One region of the Lactobacillus sp. ESL0237 genome, then DNA from elsewhere that is predicted to be linked to it. Evidence: riboswitches for the same ligand, from Rfam matches in the RefSeq annotation. Region 1 holds a riboswitch; each other region holds the start of a gene.
The links. Region 1 has a riboswitch for thiamine pyrophosphate ahead of F5ESL0237_RS01715 (ECF transporter S component). Riboswitches for the same ligand answer to the same signal wherever they lie in the genome.
Positions count from the first base shown of each region.

Region 1 (5,710 bases):
ATTAAAAACATCAGCATAATATGGACCAACCAACCTTAAATAACTATCTTTAAATTTTATCATGTCTGCTAGGTCAGGAACTGATTGTTTAATGATACCTGTCATTTCTAAGATATTTTGCTTTGAAATTGCTGGAGCAACGAATAAGCCACTGCCCTTTTTTCGTATAACCTTATTTTCTGCTACAAGTTGGTCAATTGCTCTGCGAATAGTTGTTCTACTGACCTGATAATATTCCTGTAATTCCGTCTCAGTGGGCAAATTACTGCCAGGCAAATAATTCTTTTGCGTGATTTTCAACTTTAAGTCCGCATAAACCTCTTTAAATAACACTTTTTTATTCCTACAAATAAGTATAAATATCAGCAGCCGTAAAATGATATTTAAATTTACTGCCAATCAGGTACTGCGTAGTTGCTTCTATCGGGGTAGCACCCTCTAAATAATTAAAACTATCGATGCGATAAAGCGGGGTATCTTTTTTCACCTTTAAAATTTCACTTATTTTTTCATTTGCCAAGCTACAAGCAATATTTTCCTTCCCATAAGCTAAGACAATTCCGTATTTATCTTTTAATAACGCATATAAAGATTTATTAGTAAAATCAATTTCAGCAAATTCTTTAAATTTTGCAGCATTAAAGTACGTAGTTTCATAGGTTAAAGGGATTTTATTTTTTAATCGTACTCGACTTATTTTAATTAATTTCTTTACCGTTGGACCAAAGAAATTAATTAAATTTTTTGGTACAGAAATCAATTCAGTAGTTAGATGGTCAATTTGAATCAGTCGATCATTTATCTCTACTGTCATTGATTCCATGCCAAGCATATTAATATTAATTTTAGTGTTTACAACAATTCCTGTCCTTTCCTTAGTTGAAACTTGATCTGCACTCTTCAACTTTACTAGTGCATGTAACACAGCATTGCGACTAACTCCTAGTTCTTCAGCAATTGCTCTTTGCGATGGCAAAAATTTAGTAGCGGACTTAAATTGAATTAAATCTTGTATATATTCCTGGGCTTGCGTAGCAGCTGTTCTTTCTTTATATTCCATTCTAGCTCTTGGTCCTCTTTTACTAATTAATGTATCTTTTGAAAAATAAACAAGGTTAAAACATGACTACTAAAAACATTTTTTTAAAATATAAATGATAAATAATTATTTTTTGGTACCAAAGATATAGTAATCGCTTTCATTAAATGAGTCAACAGCTCTTGGGGAAACAAGTACACTAGCAAGCAAAATCTAATACACTTATTTCAAAAAAATAAAGCTTATTAAGTTAAGCTGAACCACAAGCAAGTTAGCTAACCTAACAGTTGAGAACTATTTTCCCAATTCTGACTATATCCAAATAAATTTTATTTGCTAAATCAGTATTTTTTACCTAATCAATTGGTAATTCTTGACAAAGTAAAGTAAAATGTTATTTGATAAAAAAAGGAGTGTCTTAATGTCTCAACTTGAAAAACCCGTTGTAATCGGTATAACCGGTGGTTCAGGCAGCGGTAAAACTACTATTGCTAATAAAATTGTGGAACAAATGCAAGAAAATGAGCATGTCTTAATTATGACGCAAGATTCATACTATAAAGATAACACCGGGGTGCCAATGGATGTACGCTTAAATATTAACTACGATCATCCAGATGCTTTTGATGTTCCCCTTTTGACTAAGCATTTGCAAAGTTTATTACAACATAAACCTATTGAGATGCCAGTTTATAATTTTAAAGAACACACTCGTAGCAGCGAAACAATTCATACTGAACCCGTTGATATTATTATACTTGAAGGAATTTTAGTTTTATCCAGTAAAAAAATTCGTGACTTAATGGATATTAAAGTTTACGTTGATACTGATGACGATATTCGTTTTATTCGCCGACTTGAACGAGACATTGAAGAACGTGGGCGCTCAATTAATTCAGTAATTGAACAGTATCTTGACACAGTTAAGCCGATGTATCATCAATTTATTGAACCCACTAAACGTTATGCTGACATCATTATTCCAGAAGGTGGCACTAATGATGTTGCTATTGATATGTTGACAACCAAAGTACATTCTGTTCTAAATAAAAAGGGCTGATTCTCCTTTATGTTCGAGATCAGTCCTTTTTGCTACTAAGTTATTTGATGATTATTCATTAATTATTCCAAATAAGTACCTTGCATTTTTTCCTTAAAATTAGTTGGCAACTTCAACCCATTTACCAAGTAATTATCAAAATCCCCATAATTCTGCTCAATTGTTTTAAAATAGCATTCTAAATACGAAGGCTGTACAGTTAGTGCTGCCTTTACACTTTCAAGTTGAACTGCATCTAACTGTCCTTTTAAAAGATTTAAAATTTCGTTATTAGCTTTGCTTCTTGCTTCAATTGTCTTTAAATAATCAGTAAAAATATCATGATTACCAACACCCAAACACTTTAAAATTAACGCTGCTGCAACACCAGTACGATCTTTTCCCGCAAAGCAATGGAAAGCTGTTGGTACGGGATTGTCAACTAGAGTCAGCAAAAATTGTTGATATCCCTCACGCGCAGAATTTGTTAAAGCTAGTTGCTTGTATGTAATTAGCATATTACCTGCAACATCCCCATTAGCAGAAATAATTTCATCAAGACTAGCTTGGTTAGTAGCAGCATCTGCTAGAACATCTATCGTAATATAAGTTAATCCATTCCAAATATAATTTGGATATTCTTTTCGTTCATCAGCACCACGAAAATCTATTAATTGCTTAATTTGATATTTATTTCGGACGGCCTCCTTTTGCTCTAAAGATAAATCAAATAACTGTCCACACCGAAAAAGCATATTTTCTTTTACTTTTTTCCCATTTGCACCGACATAACCGCCTAATGAGCGCCAGTTCGTAATATCTTTTACCATAATTCCCCTTATCTATATCTAATATATCCGAATTATTCTTTTTATCAAAAAATTTACTCGAGCTAGAGCCAAATTTCAACCAAAACAAAAATAGCCGCTAACTGTTTTATCTGCTATCAACCTTTGGACAGGATAAGTTGCAACTATTTTACTCTAATTAACTTATTTTTGGCTTTACAGCACGTTCAAACATATTAATAATTAATTTAACTAAAATACCATCAAAAACAACAGCTGAAATCAAGTTAGTAATAAACATTGTTATTTGTAGTACAAGACTAAATTTTGACCAACCATAAAGCACATATGACAAAATAAAGCAGCCCAAGCCAGCAAAAATTGCTCCTGTTATCACACTTGCCCAAGAAAATTTCTGATAGCGTTCTTTTTTAGGGAAAAAGCCAATTTCATTTAATGCCCCCTGTAGAATACCAGATATAATAGTCGTTGCTCCCCATTGTCCCCCAATCGCCATTTCAACAACTGCCGCTAATAATTCACCAATAGTACCAGACCCAGCAGTTGGCACAAAATATATTGCTAAAGGCGCAGCCATGAGCCACAAACCTGTAAAAACTGTATCAACTACCGGTGCAAAGCCTGTTGGAATCAAGGCCATTTTAATTAAATTATAGGCCCAATTGAAGCCATAAGTGTAAATCACACCCATAATTATTCCGATTAAAGCAACTAAAATAATTGATTTAGTATTCCACTTTGATGATCTTGTAAACATAAAAATACTCCTAAATAACTATTAAGTCATTAGGAGTACTTAGTAATTTACTCTGTTACACTTCCCTAACGCAGGAATTATCCCGTTCAGGTTCAGAGGGTATTTCTCAGCTATATGCACCCCTAGTGACTTCTTCTGTATTATAGCATAATCGTGTAGCCTTTGCTTACACGATTTTATTTTATTAAGTATTTAAAAATTACTAAAACTAGCAAGCTTTTCCTCAGTCATGTCACGAATAATTGCCACTGCTAAATCAACTGCAGCCTTAAAATCATGGTATGCACTGAAGCAATATGGTGAATGTTCATATCGTACAGGTATACCAATCACAATAGTAGGTGCACCATTTTCATAGTAAATAGCGGCTCCATCTTGTCCCCCACCAGTACGAACTGAGCGCGTATAAGGAATATGATTTTTATCAGCTACATCGCAGGCATACTGTTGAAATTTAGGATTAGGTAAGAATGAGGTATCCATGTCACGTAGCATCGGTCCTCTTTTAAGACCAGTTTGAGATAACCAGTCAGGGGTAAAAGTATCATCAGCTGGACATGATTCTAGTACAATCGCCAAATCGGGTTTAACTTCCCTAGCTGTTACATACGCACCTCGTAACCCAACCTCTTCTTGACTTGAAAGAGCAGCAACGATATTAAAGTTTGTTTGTTCATCTTTTAATTCTTCAAGAACATCCGCCATTGCGGCTGCACCAAAGCGATCATCAAAATCTTTACCAAAAAACAAACCTGTCTTATCATTATATTCGCATTTTACATCAACGAAAATTGGACAGCCAGTGTCAATTTTGTAATCATTAATAGTTTCTTCGCGTGAGCTTGAACCAACATCAATCGACATGTCAGCAACATCTGGAACATTGTTACGCTCTGCTTCAGTCATAAAATGAGGCGGTTTAGTTGCCACTACTCCTGGAATATACTCACCATCACGATTTCTAATTTTGACACGTAAAGCTGGAATATTGTATTTAACCCAGCCACCAAGTGGAACAAATTTGATTAAGCCATTAGGCCTTACAGCCTGTGTAATAAAGCCAACAGCATCTGAATGTGCATCAAGCTGGATTATTGGACGGTGAGCTTTATTTTGCTTTTTAGCTGCATAAACATTCAACATACCATCAATTTTAATATCAGCGTAACTCTTCACAGTTTCTGTAAACAATTTAACAAATTCTTCTTCAAAGCCAGAGGTTGCGTTTGCATCTGCAAAGGCTTTAAGCATTTTAATTTCTTCTTCTTTTTTCATTTTTTAGCCTTTCATTTTTTACTATTATTCTTAATTGTAGCAAAATTTATATTAAGAAAACTACAATTTAAATTAAACTTCATTTTTAAATAAAAACCTTGTATAGACAAAAAAAATTAAAACTATCTACTATTTCATCTAGAAAATGATATAATCGACTTTATTAGAAATTTAAATTGTTTAAAGTGAAAGGTAAATAAATGCCGAAAAACGACAATATTAACAGTATTATTGATCATAAGTTGTTTACCGAAGATGATATTCACGAAATGTGCGTCAAATTAGGCAAACAGTTAACCCAAGACTATGCAGGCAAGCAACCACTGATTGTTGGTGCACTTAAAGGTGCAATTTTCTTTTTAACTGACCTTGTTCGAGAAATGGACGTTAAAGAAGAAATTGATTTTCTTGATGTATCCAGCTATGGTAATGAATTAGAATCATCTGGCAAAGTGGACCTTATTTCAGACCTGCAAACCGATGTTAAAAATCGTGACGTTCTGATTGTTGAAGATATTGTTGACACAGGATTGACTTTAAAATATGTGAAAGATTTGCTGAAAAAACGTGGTGCCAAAAGTGTCAAATGCTGTGTTTTACTGAATAAAGAAACTAATCGTAGAACTGACGTTGAGATTGAATATTACGGCTCAAAAGTTGGCAATGAATTTGTAGTTGGTTATGGTTTAGATTTTATGAATTTTTACCGTAATTTACGTTTTATCGGGGTACTTAAACCTGAAGTTATTGCTAGTCTTAAAAATAATTAAATTTAATAAAAGAGGAACTAT
Region 1 covers NZ_REHE01000006.1:17,619-23,328, reverse strand. Annotated here, with positions in the region: gene F5ESL0237_RS01735 (GntR family transcriptional regulator) at 1-333, opposite strand, end outside; gene F5ESL0237_RS01730 (GntR family transcriptional regulator) at 344-1,060, opposite strand; gene udk (uridine kinase) at 1,431-2,099, shown strand; gene F5ESL0237_RS01720 (tyrosine-protein phosphatase) at 2,162-2,908, opposite strand; gene F5ESL0237_RS01715 (ECF transporter S component) at 3,066-3,644, opposite strand; TPP riboswitch at 3,690-3,778, opposite strand; gene F5ESL0237_RS01710 (M42 family metallopeptidase) at 3,837-4,919, opposite strand; gene hpt (hypoxanthine phosphoribosyltransferase) at 5,120-5,689, shown strand.

Region 2 (5,710 bases), on a different contig from region 1:
CGTCTTGATATTTTACCTTAACTGAATTAGTAGCAGTAGCACCTTCGTATACAGCTACAGCCGGTTTTGGGCTAGATGACAAGGAAGCTGCTGCAGCAACTTTAGTATTAGCAGTTAAGAAACTTAACGCTATAAAGGTAACAGCTCCCAATATTCTTTTTTTACCATCTTTAAAAATGCCTTTTCTTTTGCTCATATCTTGTGTCCTTTCGGCTACACCTATGTGATTTCAATTTAAAGTCATTAACAACCAATTATGCTATAAATATAACTTTGAAAGCGATTGTAGCATATGTATCCAGCAAGCAGAAGTTTATATATACATAATATAACAATAGTTATATAATAAAATTAATATCTCATTATTTTAAGTTGATATTTGCTTGTCTAAATAATTCTGTCCGCATTTGAACTGGCGTTTCATGATAATACTCGTTAAATTTTTTATAAAAAAAAGATTTACCACTATATCCTACTTGAGAAATAATATCTCTAACCGAAATATCGGGGCGTGCTAGTAAGGTACGTGCTTCCTGCATGCGTCTTTCATCAACATGCTCAACAAAACTTTTTCCAGTTTTTTGCTTAACTAAAGTTGAAAAATAATTAGGATTTAAACCAAAATGCTTTGCAGTTTGTTCCAAAGTAATATGAGCAAAGTTTTCATCAATATATTGATCTAGAGTTGTCTCAGCAAATTCATAGTTAACCAGTGGTAGAGCTGATAGCTTTTGATTTCTAATCGTTGTTAAAAATGCCATCATTAATTCTGCACTAATCATTTCACTAGTAAACAAATTTTGGTTTAAATATTCATCAACGATTCTTCTCATCAGTTGGGTGGGTTTGGCTAATTTTGAATTTTTTAAATATAACAACCGCTCCGTCTTAAGAGATAACTTTATTTGGCTAACTATTTTCTGCTCGTCATCATTAAATTTAGCTATAGCATTGAGAAAATTTAAATGATTAGTAAATTCAAATTTAACGATTATATCTTCTTTAGTTTGCCTAGGAACATCATATTCACATTTTGGTTCTAAAAAAACGCTATTTCCTGTTGCTAAACGAATATTTTTTCCATTGATTTTTATGTTTATTGTTCCTGCCACCATAAAAATAATAGTTTGACGAGCAGTTTGATAGCGATGTAGACCAGTATTATGATTTTCAAGATAAATCGTAAATAGATCAAAAGTGCTATTAACTGGTTTGAGACATACCTCATTTGTATCAGTACTTATTACTTGTAAAACACTCGCTAAATATTGTTCCAGCCTAGCTGCTGTCATACCTTCACCTTCTCAATGATTTTATATTATACTTTAATTATATATCAAAAGATTTGTTACTTATAAATTTTTAAAGCAAAAAAGTTTACTTTAATATCATGATCAAGATAGACAGCAAACCATCTTTTAGGTATAATGACACTAATCTTGGGGTGCCGATAAGGCTGAGAACATACCCACTGAACCTGCATGGATAATGCCAACGAAGGGAAAATCACTTGAATTTTACGTCATCTGGTATGAAGCCATGATGACTTTTTTTATACTTAGGAAATAAAATTGATTACTATTAAAAATTTAACTTTTACATATGACCTGCAGAATAAAATTTTAGATAACCTTAGTTTAACCATACCTACAAAAGAATTTTCATTATTAGTAGGACCTTCAGGCTGCGGCAAATCTACCCTACTAAAAATACTTGCAGCACTTTATCCCAAATATGCTGGTCAACTCACTGGGGAAGTTGATTTAAATGGCTTACGAGCTGCGATGCTGTTCCAAAATGCTAGTGAACAATTTACAATGTCTACTCCGCGAGAAGAAATTATCTTCGCTTTAGAAAACCTCCAAGTTGACCGTGAACAATATGCCCAGCGTCTTAAATTGGCCGTTAAATTTACCCAGATTGACCATCTACTTGATCAAAAAATTAATACAATGTCTGGTGGTGAACAGCAACGAGTCGCACTAGCTGTTCTAGTAGCAATGGATGTAGATCTTTATTTACTTGATGAGCCATTTGCCAGTTGTGACCCAGATACTCGGCACTTTTTAATTAACAAATTAGCAGCTTTAAAAAAACAAGGGAAAACTATTCTCATTAGTGATCATCTTTTAAGCAATTATCAAAATATTTGTGACAATATATTTCAATTTCAAAAAAAAGTAATCACTAAGCTAAGTGCAGCAGCCAAAGATAACTTATTGCAAAAAAATAAAGATAAAAAAAATTATCATTTTGCTCTCCCTCAAAGTGAGCAACCCTGTTTTACTTTAACTAATACAAAAATTAGTGAAAATCGATTACTTTTAAACCAAAAGCACTTACAAATTATGGCTGGTAAAACCACCCTCATTACGGGAGCTAATGGCATTGGTAAAACTTCACTTTTTAATGCCCTTAGTAAAATGTTATCCTACGATGGTAGCTTGACTTATTATGACCATGAAATTAGCCAACTATCCGCGCGTAAATATTTGTGGCAAGTTGGGCAAGTTTTCCAAAAAGCTAGTGACCAATTTATTAATATTTCAGTTGCAGATGAGCTTAACTTGAGTAAAAAAAGTCCTAACAACCATTTCTTTACTGACCCAGAAATTAATAAAGCTTTAATTGCCTTGGAATTAGATCAAACATTAGATCAAGCTGTCTATTCCCTTTCTGGTGGTCAACAAAAGAAATTGCAAATTTTATTGATGATCATTGCTAGTCAAGCTGTGCTCTTACTTGATGAACCGCTAAGTGGCTTAGATGATCATTCTGCTAAACAAATCATAAATTTATTAAAGGAGAACCAAGCTCGACAAGGGCAAACATTAGTAATTATTACCCACGACCTTACTAACATTGCGGAGTGGTGTGATTATCATCTTGTTTTTAAAAACCAACAATTAACCTATGTAACGAAATGAGGTGCTCGCATTGAATCCTGGTTTTAAGTTCTTTTTAGCAGTAATAGTTTCTTTAGAGATATCATTGACAACCAGCTTACCTACAAATTTAATCATTATTGGAATAGCAGTAGTTTATTTACTTTTTAATCATGTCAAAATCAAAAATTTACTTTTAACATTACTTTTACCATTAGTAGCAGCAGCGACCATCTTTGCTACTCTGTACTGGTTTACACCTGAACCCAATTTACAGAACGCTCTTTGTTTAGCTAGTAGAATTTATGTCTACACTCTGACCATCTACTGCGTTTTTATTGGAACTACGACCACAGAATTTGCTCGTTGCTTTGAACAAAATTTTCATCTACCAAGTAAATTCGCATACGGCATTTTAGCAGCACTTAATCTTGTTCCCCAAATGAAACAAGCAATTAAAAAAGTCCAAACCGCTGCAATGATGCGGGGAGTTTATTTAAGTTTTTGGTCACCTACACTCTACTTCAAAGCAATCTTAATTGCCCTCAATTCAGCCGAAAATTTAGCCCAAGCAATGGAGTCACATGGCTATGTTGAAGATGCGCCACGGACAACGATCGTGGCAATTCCAATAAAAATAAGTGATTGGATATATAGCGGTATTACTCTATTATTTGTTAACCTTGCACTACTTACTTTCAATTAAATAAAAAATAGCCATATAGATGATGCGAACCCAAAATTAGGTCGCTTTATTAATTATTAACTGAGGACTAATTACCGGTATTTAATCGGAGTTGGTCCTTTTAGTTTGCTTTTAATTCTTTTCTGGTTGTAATACTCAATGTAGTCTCTGATTGCATCTTCTAGTTCATTAAGATTTTTAACTTGCTTTTCAAAGCCGTAAAACATTACCCACTTGAGGGTTAAAGTCATTACTATAAATAGTGTAAAGTTAAGCCAAAATAGTTAGGCCGTGACGTGCAAGAAACGCCAGCAAGTAATCAATATTAGATCTAACCTGATAACGCCAACTTAATTCAGGAGGAACAATTTAATATTCATGGCAAAGCCGATAGCTTGTAATTTTATCTTACTTAGATAATTTAGCCATAAAAATAACCCCCAAATTTGGGGGCACTTCATAGTTGATTGTTTTTTATTATCTTCTTATTTATGGTAAGGACTACCATTATTAATCATAAAACCGCGATAAATTTGTTCGATTAGCACCACCCGCATCAATTGATGCGGTAAAGTTAATTTGCCGAAGCTAAGTAAATCATCTGCCCGCTGATTTACAGCAGAACTAGTGCCCAGACTACCACCAATTACGAAAGTAAGATCTGAATGACCATAAGTCCCCAGTTTTTCTAATTCTAAAGCAAATTCTTCACTACTACGTTCCTTACCCTTAATCGCTGTAACATACACATATTCTTTATTTTTAATTTTAGCTAAAATCCTTTGTCCTTCAATTTCCTTAACTTGATTTTGTTCAGCTAAACTTAATTTTTCAGGCGCTTGCTCATCAGCTACTTGGATTAATTCTATTTTAGCAAATCGATTAAGTCGTTTTTGATACTCCGCAATTGCGTCCTTAAAATATTTTTCTTTTAACTTACCCACACAAATAATTTTTATCTTCATAATTTTTACTTTATCCCCAAATACCCATTCTTTCCACTGACTTTGTCCACAGCTGTGTACAAGCAAAATCTACATTTTGTGGTTATCAGACTAACTTTTATCATAACTTGTGTTAGCTGCTTTTTTTTTATTTTTTATTTTTAAATTACGCACATCTATTCATGGATAGTTGAAATTTACAAACTTTCTAGATAAGAATGGCGCTATCACCGTTTTTTTAGCTTTATTAGCCAAAAAATAAACTATAATATTTACACACAATTCACAAGTTTTCCACAAAGCTTATACGAAATTTTTGCTAATTTATGCACAATCCACAAAGTTTTCCACAGTTATCAACAAGATTTTAGCTCCCATTTAAAACTTGACAAAGATAAAAGACGAATATTACGATGTTCCGCATATTGATTATTAACAAAAAAGCTGTATTACCATCCAAATCAGTGTAGTACAGCTTTTAATAACTAATACATTTATTTTTCGAACTTAATCAGCCTGCAACTTTATATTTAACTTCATTTCATTACCATTACGATTAATCGTTACACTAACACGATCACCAACTTTATGATTATACAAAATACTGTGTAACGAAGCGACATCTGAAATAGATTGGTTGTCAACCTTAATAATAACATCACCAACTTTGATACCAGCTACACTAGCTGCACCTCTTTTAGTAACTTCTGCAATGTAAATTCCATCTTTTAAGTTAGACTTAATATTAAGCTGTTTACGATAGCTAGCTGGCATCCCTTGTAACGCAATAACTTTGACTCCTAATTGTGGTCGTACAATTTTACCCTTCTTAACTAGCTGATTAACAATTGTAACTACCTCATTTGAAGGAATGGCAAAACCCATTCCTTCAACAGATGTCCCATCACCAGATTGTGATAACTTCATTGAATTAATCCCAATAACCTGACCCGCAGAATTAACCAAGGCTCCACCAGAGTTACCTGGATTGATGGCTGCATCAGTTTGAATGACTGTCTGTTGATTAGCTGAAGAGGTGGTAATGCTTCGCGCTGGTGCGGAAATTATTCCTTGGGTGACGGTTGAAGCATATTCACTACCAAGAGGTGAGCCAACGGCTATTACCGTTTGCCCCGCCTGCAAACTCTTAGAATCGCCAAATTCAGCAATTTGTGTAGCGTAGCTAGCATCAATTG
Region 2 covers NZ_REHE01000003.1:19,253-24,962, reverse strand. Annotated here, with positions in the region: gene F5ESL0237_RS00430 (MucBP domain-containing protein) at 1-196, opposite strand, end outside; gene F5ESL0237_RS00425 (helix-turn-helix transcriptional regulator) at 363-1,292, opposite strand; TPP riboswitch at 1,431-1,520, shown strand; gene F5ESL0237_RS00420 (ATP-binding cassette domain-containing protein) at 1,572-2,927, shown strand; gene F5ESL0237_RS00415 (energy-coupling factor transporter transmembrane protein EcfT) at 2,938-3,591, shown strand; gene F5ESL0237_RS00410 (IS3 family transposase) at 3,663-3,797, opposite strand; gene rlmH (23S rRNA (pseudouridine(1915)-N(3))-methyltransferase RlmH) at 4,056-4,535, opposite strand; gene F5ESL0237_RS00400 (S1C family serine protease) at 5,022-5,710, opposite strand, start outside.
Region 2: linked by a shared signal. The riboswitch ahead of F5ESL0237_RS00420 (ATP-binding cassette domain-containing protein) and the one ahead of F5ESL0237_RS01715 (ECF transporter S component) in region 1 are both predicted to bind thiamine pyrophosphate.

Region 3 (5,710 bases), on a different contig from region 1:
ACCAAAAAAAGTATACGAATTAGTGTAACCATATATTTCAGAATTAGATTTAACCTCTGGCAACATTTTTTTAGGAATATTTAACAATTCAAGTATATCTTCATCCCATTTTAAATCATGGATATTAAATAACATTGTTCTGGAAGCATTCGTATAGTCGGTCACATGAACTGCACCATCCGTTAATTTCCACAACAACCAACTGTCAATCGTCCCAAAAAGCAAGTCACCCTGTTCCGCTTTTTGCTGTGCACCTGCAACATTATCTAAAATCCAACGAATTTTGGTAGCACTAAAATACGGATCAATAATTAGACCGGTTTTTTTATGGATTAATTTGCTATACCCAGCATTTTTCAATTTTTCAGCCAACTTAGTTGTCTGACGAGATTGCCACACAATTGCATTATAAATTGGTTTACCAGTCTTTTTATCCCAAATTACCGTTGTTTCTCTTTGATTAGTAATGCCAATACCTTTAATCTGTTCTGGACGAATTCCTGAATTAATAATCGCATTAGCAATTGTAGTTTGAACTGCATGCCAGATTTCCTCTGCTTTGTGCTCAACCCAACCTGGTTGTGGAAAATATTGCGGAAATTCCTTTTGTGAAGAAGCAACTTTTCGACCTTGATGGTCAATAATCATTGCCCGCGTTGAGGTTGTTCCTTCATCAATTGCCATAATGTAATTTTTCGCCATAAATTGTCCTTTCTATAAGAAAGCGGTTCATCATAATTTTACTACCCCACCTTGCTTTTACAAGAAATAATTATAGCATTGTCCTTATTTTTTAAGTTATACTGTGAACATAAAACTTTTATTTAAAAGAGGATTACATAATAATGAAAAAAGAAATTATTACTCTGACAATTGCAGGGAATGATAGTGATGGTAGTGCTGGAATGACTGCAGATTTACATTCATTTTATGCCCGAAAAGTATATGGTATGGGGCTTTTAACTGCCGCTGTTGCTGGAAACACCACGGGAATCTATGCCCAAGAAGTAATGCCCATTTCATTTATTCAAAAGCAATTTGATGTTCTAAATGATGACTTTGCAATTTCAGCTCTTAAAACTGGAATGCTGGCTAATAAAGAAATTATTACTTGCGTTGCAGCTAACTTGCGTAAATATGATATGGGTAAGATTGTCATTGATCCTGTTATTATGACTAAACATGGCAATACCCTGCTTGACGATGACGCTTACCAAGCTTTCTTAGATGAACTACTACCACTTGCTGATATCATTACACCTAATTTTTATGAACAACAAAAATTAACAGGGCTTTCTTTGGATTCAAAAGAAGAAGTGCTGATGGGGGCAAAAATGTTACAAGCAATGGGAGCGAAGAATGTTTTAATGAAGGGGCGCCACGATAGTCCTTACCAAACCCAAGTAACCGATCTACTGCTGGCTGCTGACGGTCAGGTTTATGAATTTACTAAGCCGTTTATTAATACTGAACGAATTAACGGCACAGGCGATACCCTATCAGCAGTTATTGCTGCTGAACTTGCCAAAAAAATGTCAATTATTGACAGTGTTAAAATTGCTAAAGATTTTACTTATGAAGCAATCGCTCATCCAATTGAAGTTGGCTCAAAATATGGTCCAATTAATCATTTCGCTGCCCAAGAAGATATTGAATAATTATCTTTTGCTCACGCTTTACCTTTAGGATATACTTTAACCAAAGAATAGAGGTAGAGATAAAATGGCAGATAAATCAATTAAAATTGCATACTTATACGAAGACCTAATGAATACCTATGGTGATTCTGGTGATGTCAAAATTATTCGCTATTTACTAAAAAAACAAAATTATACAACTCAAATAGATAATATTTCTTTAAACGATAGCTTTGACGCTTTTGACTATGACTTTGTTTTTTTTGGTGGTGGCCAAGATTTTGAACAAACTGTAGTTGCCAAAGACTTACCACGTCATAAAGATACTTTAACCAACTATATCAATAGTGACGGCCCAATGTTAGGTGTTTGTGGGGGCTATCAATTAGTTGGTACTTATTACAAAACTAATTCTGGCATTACAATTAAAGGACTAGATATCTTACCCTTCCACACCGTTTTTAAGTCAGATAAGCGAATGATTGGTGATACTAGGTATCTGAGCGACTGGGGTGAAGTTAGTGCCTTTGAAAACCATTCAGGACAAACATATTTTGATGATAAAGAAAAACTGCATCCTTTAGGCAAAATGATTGAAGGTTATGGTAATAATCCCCAAGATAAAGTCGAAGGGCTACGTTATCATAACTTTATTGGTACTTATTCTCATGGACCATTATTAAAAAACCTTAATGTCGCCCAAGCAATTGTTGACATGATTTTGGCTCGGCATGAAAAACGACTTGCGGCTCAATAAGGAAACTGAACTACTAGCTAGTTCAGTTTTTTATTTCCACTGCTCTTTTGCGTAAGCCATTTGCCAAAACTGTAATTCGTAGTAGCTACTGCGAATAAAAGCTGTTTGCATCATTTGACGATCAGTTGCGGTGGCTTGACTAGCCAAAATATTTATTAATTGCAAAATATGTGTCACATTGACCTCATACCAGTCACTATCATAAGTATCTATCCATGTTTGATAGAGTGCTACGGGTGAGCCAACTTTAGCTAATTTTTGCCCAATTTCTTGATACAACCAATAACAAGGAACAATTGCAGCTATTGCTGGGGCAAAGCCATCACGTTCGAGTGTCAGATACATATGATTGACATAATTATACGCCGTAGGCGCAACCGCTGTTTGTCTAATTTCCATTGGAGTAATTTTTAATTCCGTAAAAAAATCACTGCGGACAGACCATTCGCAAGCCTTAAGATCTGCTTCACTCTGCAATAAAAATTGTTTGATTTGCGGATTACCTGCTTGTTCAGCTAATAGATGATGGAACTTACTAAATTCAACTAAATAATATCGATCCTGCAGTAAATAAAACCGAAATTTTGTTAACGGTAGTTGGCCACTTTGTAATTCTGTAATGAAAGGATGCACCAGACTTTTTTGCCATATATTTTGTGCTGCTTGATGCAATTGCTGCGTGAAACTCATTAATTTGCCTCTTTTCTACTTTATTAATTTTATTCTTATTTTATGCCTATTTTTAATTGTATTAAACAGAAAAAATCATTATAATAGAAAGCGATAACACGAGGGGAGCCCCCATCGCGGCTGAGATGGAACTACGTTCTAGACCCTTTGAACCTGTAAGCTAATTCTTGCGTAGGAACGTGTCAATAACCGTTAAGCTTTGACACATGATAGTGTCAAAGCTTTTTATTTACGCAAGTAGGCTAGTGCAATTGTTGGAGGTTGAAATGAAGTTAAATATTCTCAATGAATTACGAGAAAAAAATCCGGTTGTTTTAAATGCTGCTAATTTTGTCACCGTTCAAGATGTTGCTAATAGTTTAAATGCTATTGGTGCTTCACCAATTATGAGTAAGGAAATTGCCGAAGCCGAAGAAATGGTTAAGATGGCTTCAAGCGTTACCCTTAATCTCGGCACCTTAACCCAGTTGCAAATTGCCCAAATGAAAAAAATAGGCGCTTTAGCTACCCAAGATAAAAAGCCTATCGTATTTGACCCTGTCGCTGTAGGAGCGGTTAATTATCGTCTGCAAACAGCGCAGGACCTCCTCCACAGATTTCCAGTTAGCATAATCCGTGGTAATGCTGGCGAAATTGCAGCTTTAGGGGGTTTTGAATGGAATGCCCGAGGAATTGATGCCGGTTCGGGTTCAGGTAATCTTGACCAAATCACCCAAAAAACGGCTCAAAAATTGGACTGTGTTGTTATTGCTAGTGGTGCAACAGACACAATCAGCAATGGCAAGAAGATTGCACATGTTTACAACGGCACCCCGCTATTTCAAGCCCATGTTGGCTCAGGTGATGTACTATCTAGTATTGTGGCAGCTTTTGCATCAGTTGGGGCTGATCCATTTGAAGCAGCTCAAACTGCCACCTTGGTATTTGCAGCTACTGGCGAATTACTAGCTAAAGACCATCCAAAAATTGGCCCTGGCACGTTCGGTATGCATCTGATAGACTACTTGGCTAAAGTTCAAGTTGCCGATATTGAAAAAATAGCAAAATTTGACTAAAGGACGGCTTTTTATGACTGAAAAAATTAATTCTTTCCCCCAAGTATTAACAATCGCTGGAACCGATTCTGGTGGTGGTGCTGGTATTATGGCCGATCTTAAGACTTTTCAAATGCAAAAAGTTTTTGGTACAGCAGTGGTGGTAGCTGTTACCGCACAAAATACCCTTGGTGTACAAGACTCTTTTTTAATACCATTAGAACTAATTGACGCACAATTTACTTCACTTGCCGCTGATTTTAAGATCCGTGCCTGCAAAACAGGAATGCTTGGCGATGCAGCTCACGTGCATCAAGTTGCTCTTAACCTAAAAAAGTATGATTTTGGTCCCATTACAATTGATCCCGTAATGGTAGCTAAAGGCGGTGCACCCCTGCTAAGTAAGGATGCTGTTAAAACTGTCAAAGAGGAACTTTTACCACTTGCAGATTTAGTAACACCCAACTTGCCCGAAGCTGAAGTACTGACGGGAATTAAGGCAAGCAGCGAAAAACAGTATCCCGCATTAGCTCATGCCTTACAAGAGATGGGTGTGAAAAATATTCTAATCAAAGGTGGTCATGCTGAAAATGAACTAGTACGCGACTATGCCCTCTTAGCCGATGGTACCGATTTTTGGATTAGCAGTCCACGTACCCACACCAAAAGAACTCATGGCACCGGTGACACTTTAGCTGCAACAATTACAGCTCAGCTCGCTCACGGTCAAACTTTAAGTGCTGCAATTAAACTTGGTAAACAATACGTAGCCAAAGCTATCGCAGAAACCATCCAAGTTGGCCATGGTCACGGACCACTTAATCATTGGGTAAAAATAAACTAGGAGAAATTATGCAAAAATTTGATTCCACACAGTTAACCGCATATTTTGTCTGTGGAACACAAGACCTGCCCGCAAACAAAAGTCTACCAGAATTAGTAGAAGAAGCTCTCAAAGCTGGCATTACTGCTTATCAATTCCGTGATAAGGGTCCTAAATCAACTTTGAAACAAAGTGACCGCTTATCAATGGCTGAAGAACTACATCAGCTTTGTCAAAAATATGATGTGCCATTTTTTATCGATGACGATGTTGCTTTAGCCAAAAAAGTTCACGCTGAAGGAATCCATATTGGTCAAGATGATGAAGATATTGCCCAGGTAATAAATGAAGTAGCCGGCCAGATGATTGTGGGCTACTCGTGTTCTACTATGACAGAAATTGCCAAAGGCGACCTTATTGCTGGCATTGATTATTATGGCAGTGGTCCAATTTTTACCACACAATCAAAAGACGATGCTGATCCAGAAATAGGTCTTACTGGTTTAGCTAAACTAGTCAAGCGCACTCGTAGACCAATCGTTGCAATTGGTGGCATTAAGGTTACAGATTTACCAGCAATTGCCCAAACTAATGTAGCTGGCGCAGCGGTCATTTCAATGATTTCCCAAAGTAAAGATATTAAAAAAACGGTTGCAGCAATGCTTACCACCAATTGGCAGCGACAATAAGAACAGTTAGCTTCTTCCTCGTTATTTAAAGTCTTAGCTAACTTCAAAAAAGGCAGTACTATCTTCAGTACTGTCTTTTT
Region 3 covers NZ_REHE01000010.1:352,680-358,389, forward strand. Annotated here, with positions in the region: gene glpK (glycerol kinase GlpK) at 1-702, opposite strand, end outside; gene thiD (bifunctional hydroxymethylpyrimidine kinase/phosphomethylpyrimidine kinase) at 846-1,658, shown strand; gene F5ESL0237_RS07020 (type 1 glutamine amidotransferase) at 1,723-2,394, shown strand; gene tenA (thiaminase II) at 2,425-3,084, opposite strand; TPP riboswitch at 3,176-3,279, shown strand; gene thiM (hydroxyethylthiazole kinase) at 3,351-4,139, shown strand; gene thiD (bifunctional hydroxymethylpyrimidine kinase/phosphomethylpyrimidine kinase) at 4,153-4,962, shown strand; gene thiE (thiamine phosphate synthase) at 4,968-5,630, shown strand.
Region 3: linked by a shared signal. The riboswitch ahead of thiM (hydroxyethylthiazole kinase) and the one ahead of F5ESL0237_RS01715 (ECF transporter S component) in region 1 are both predicted to bind thiamine pyrophosphate.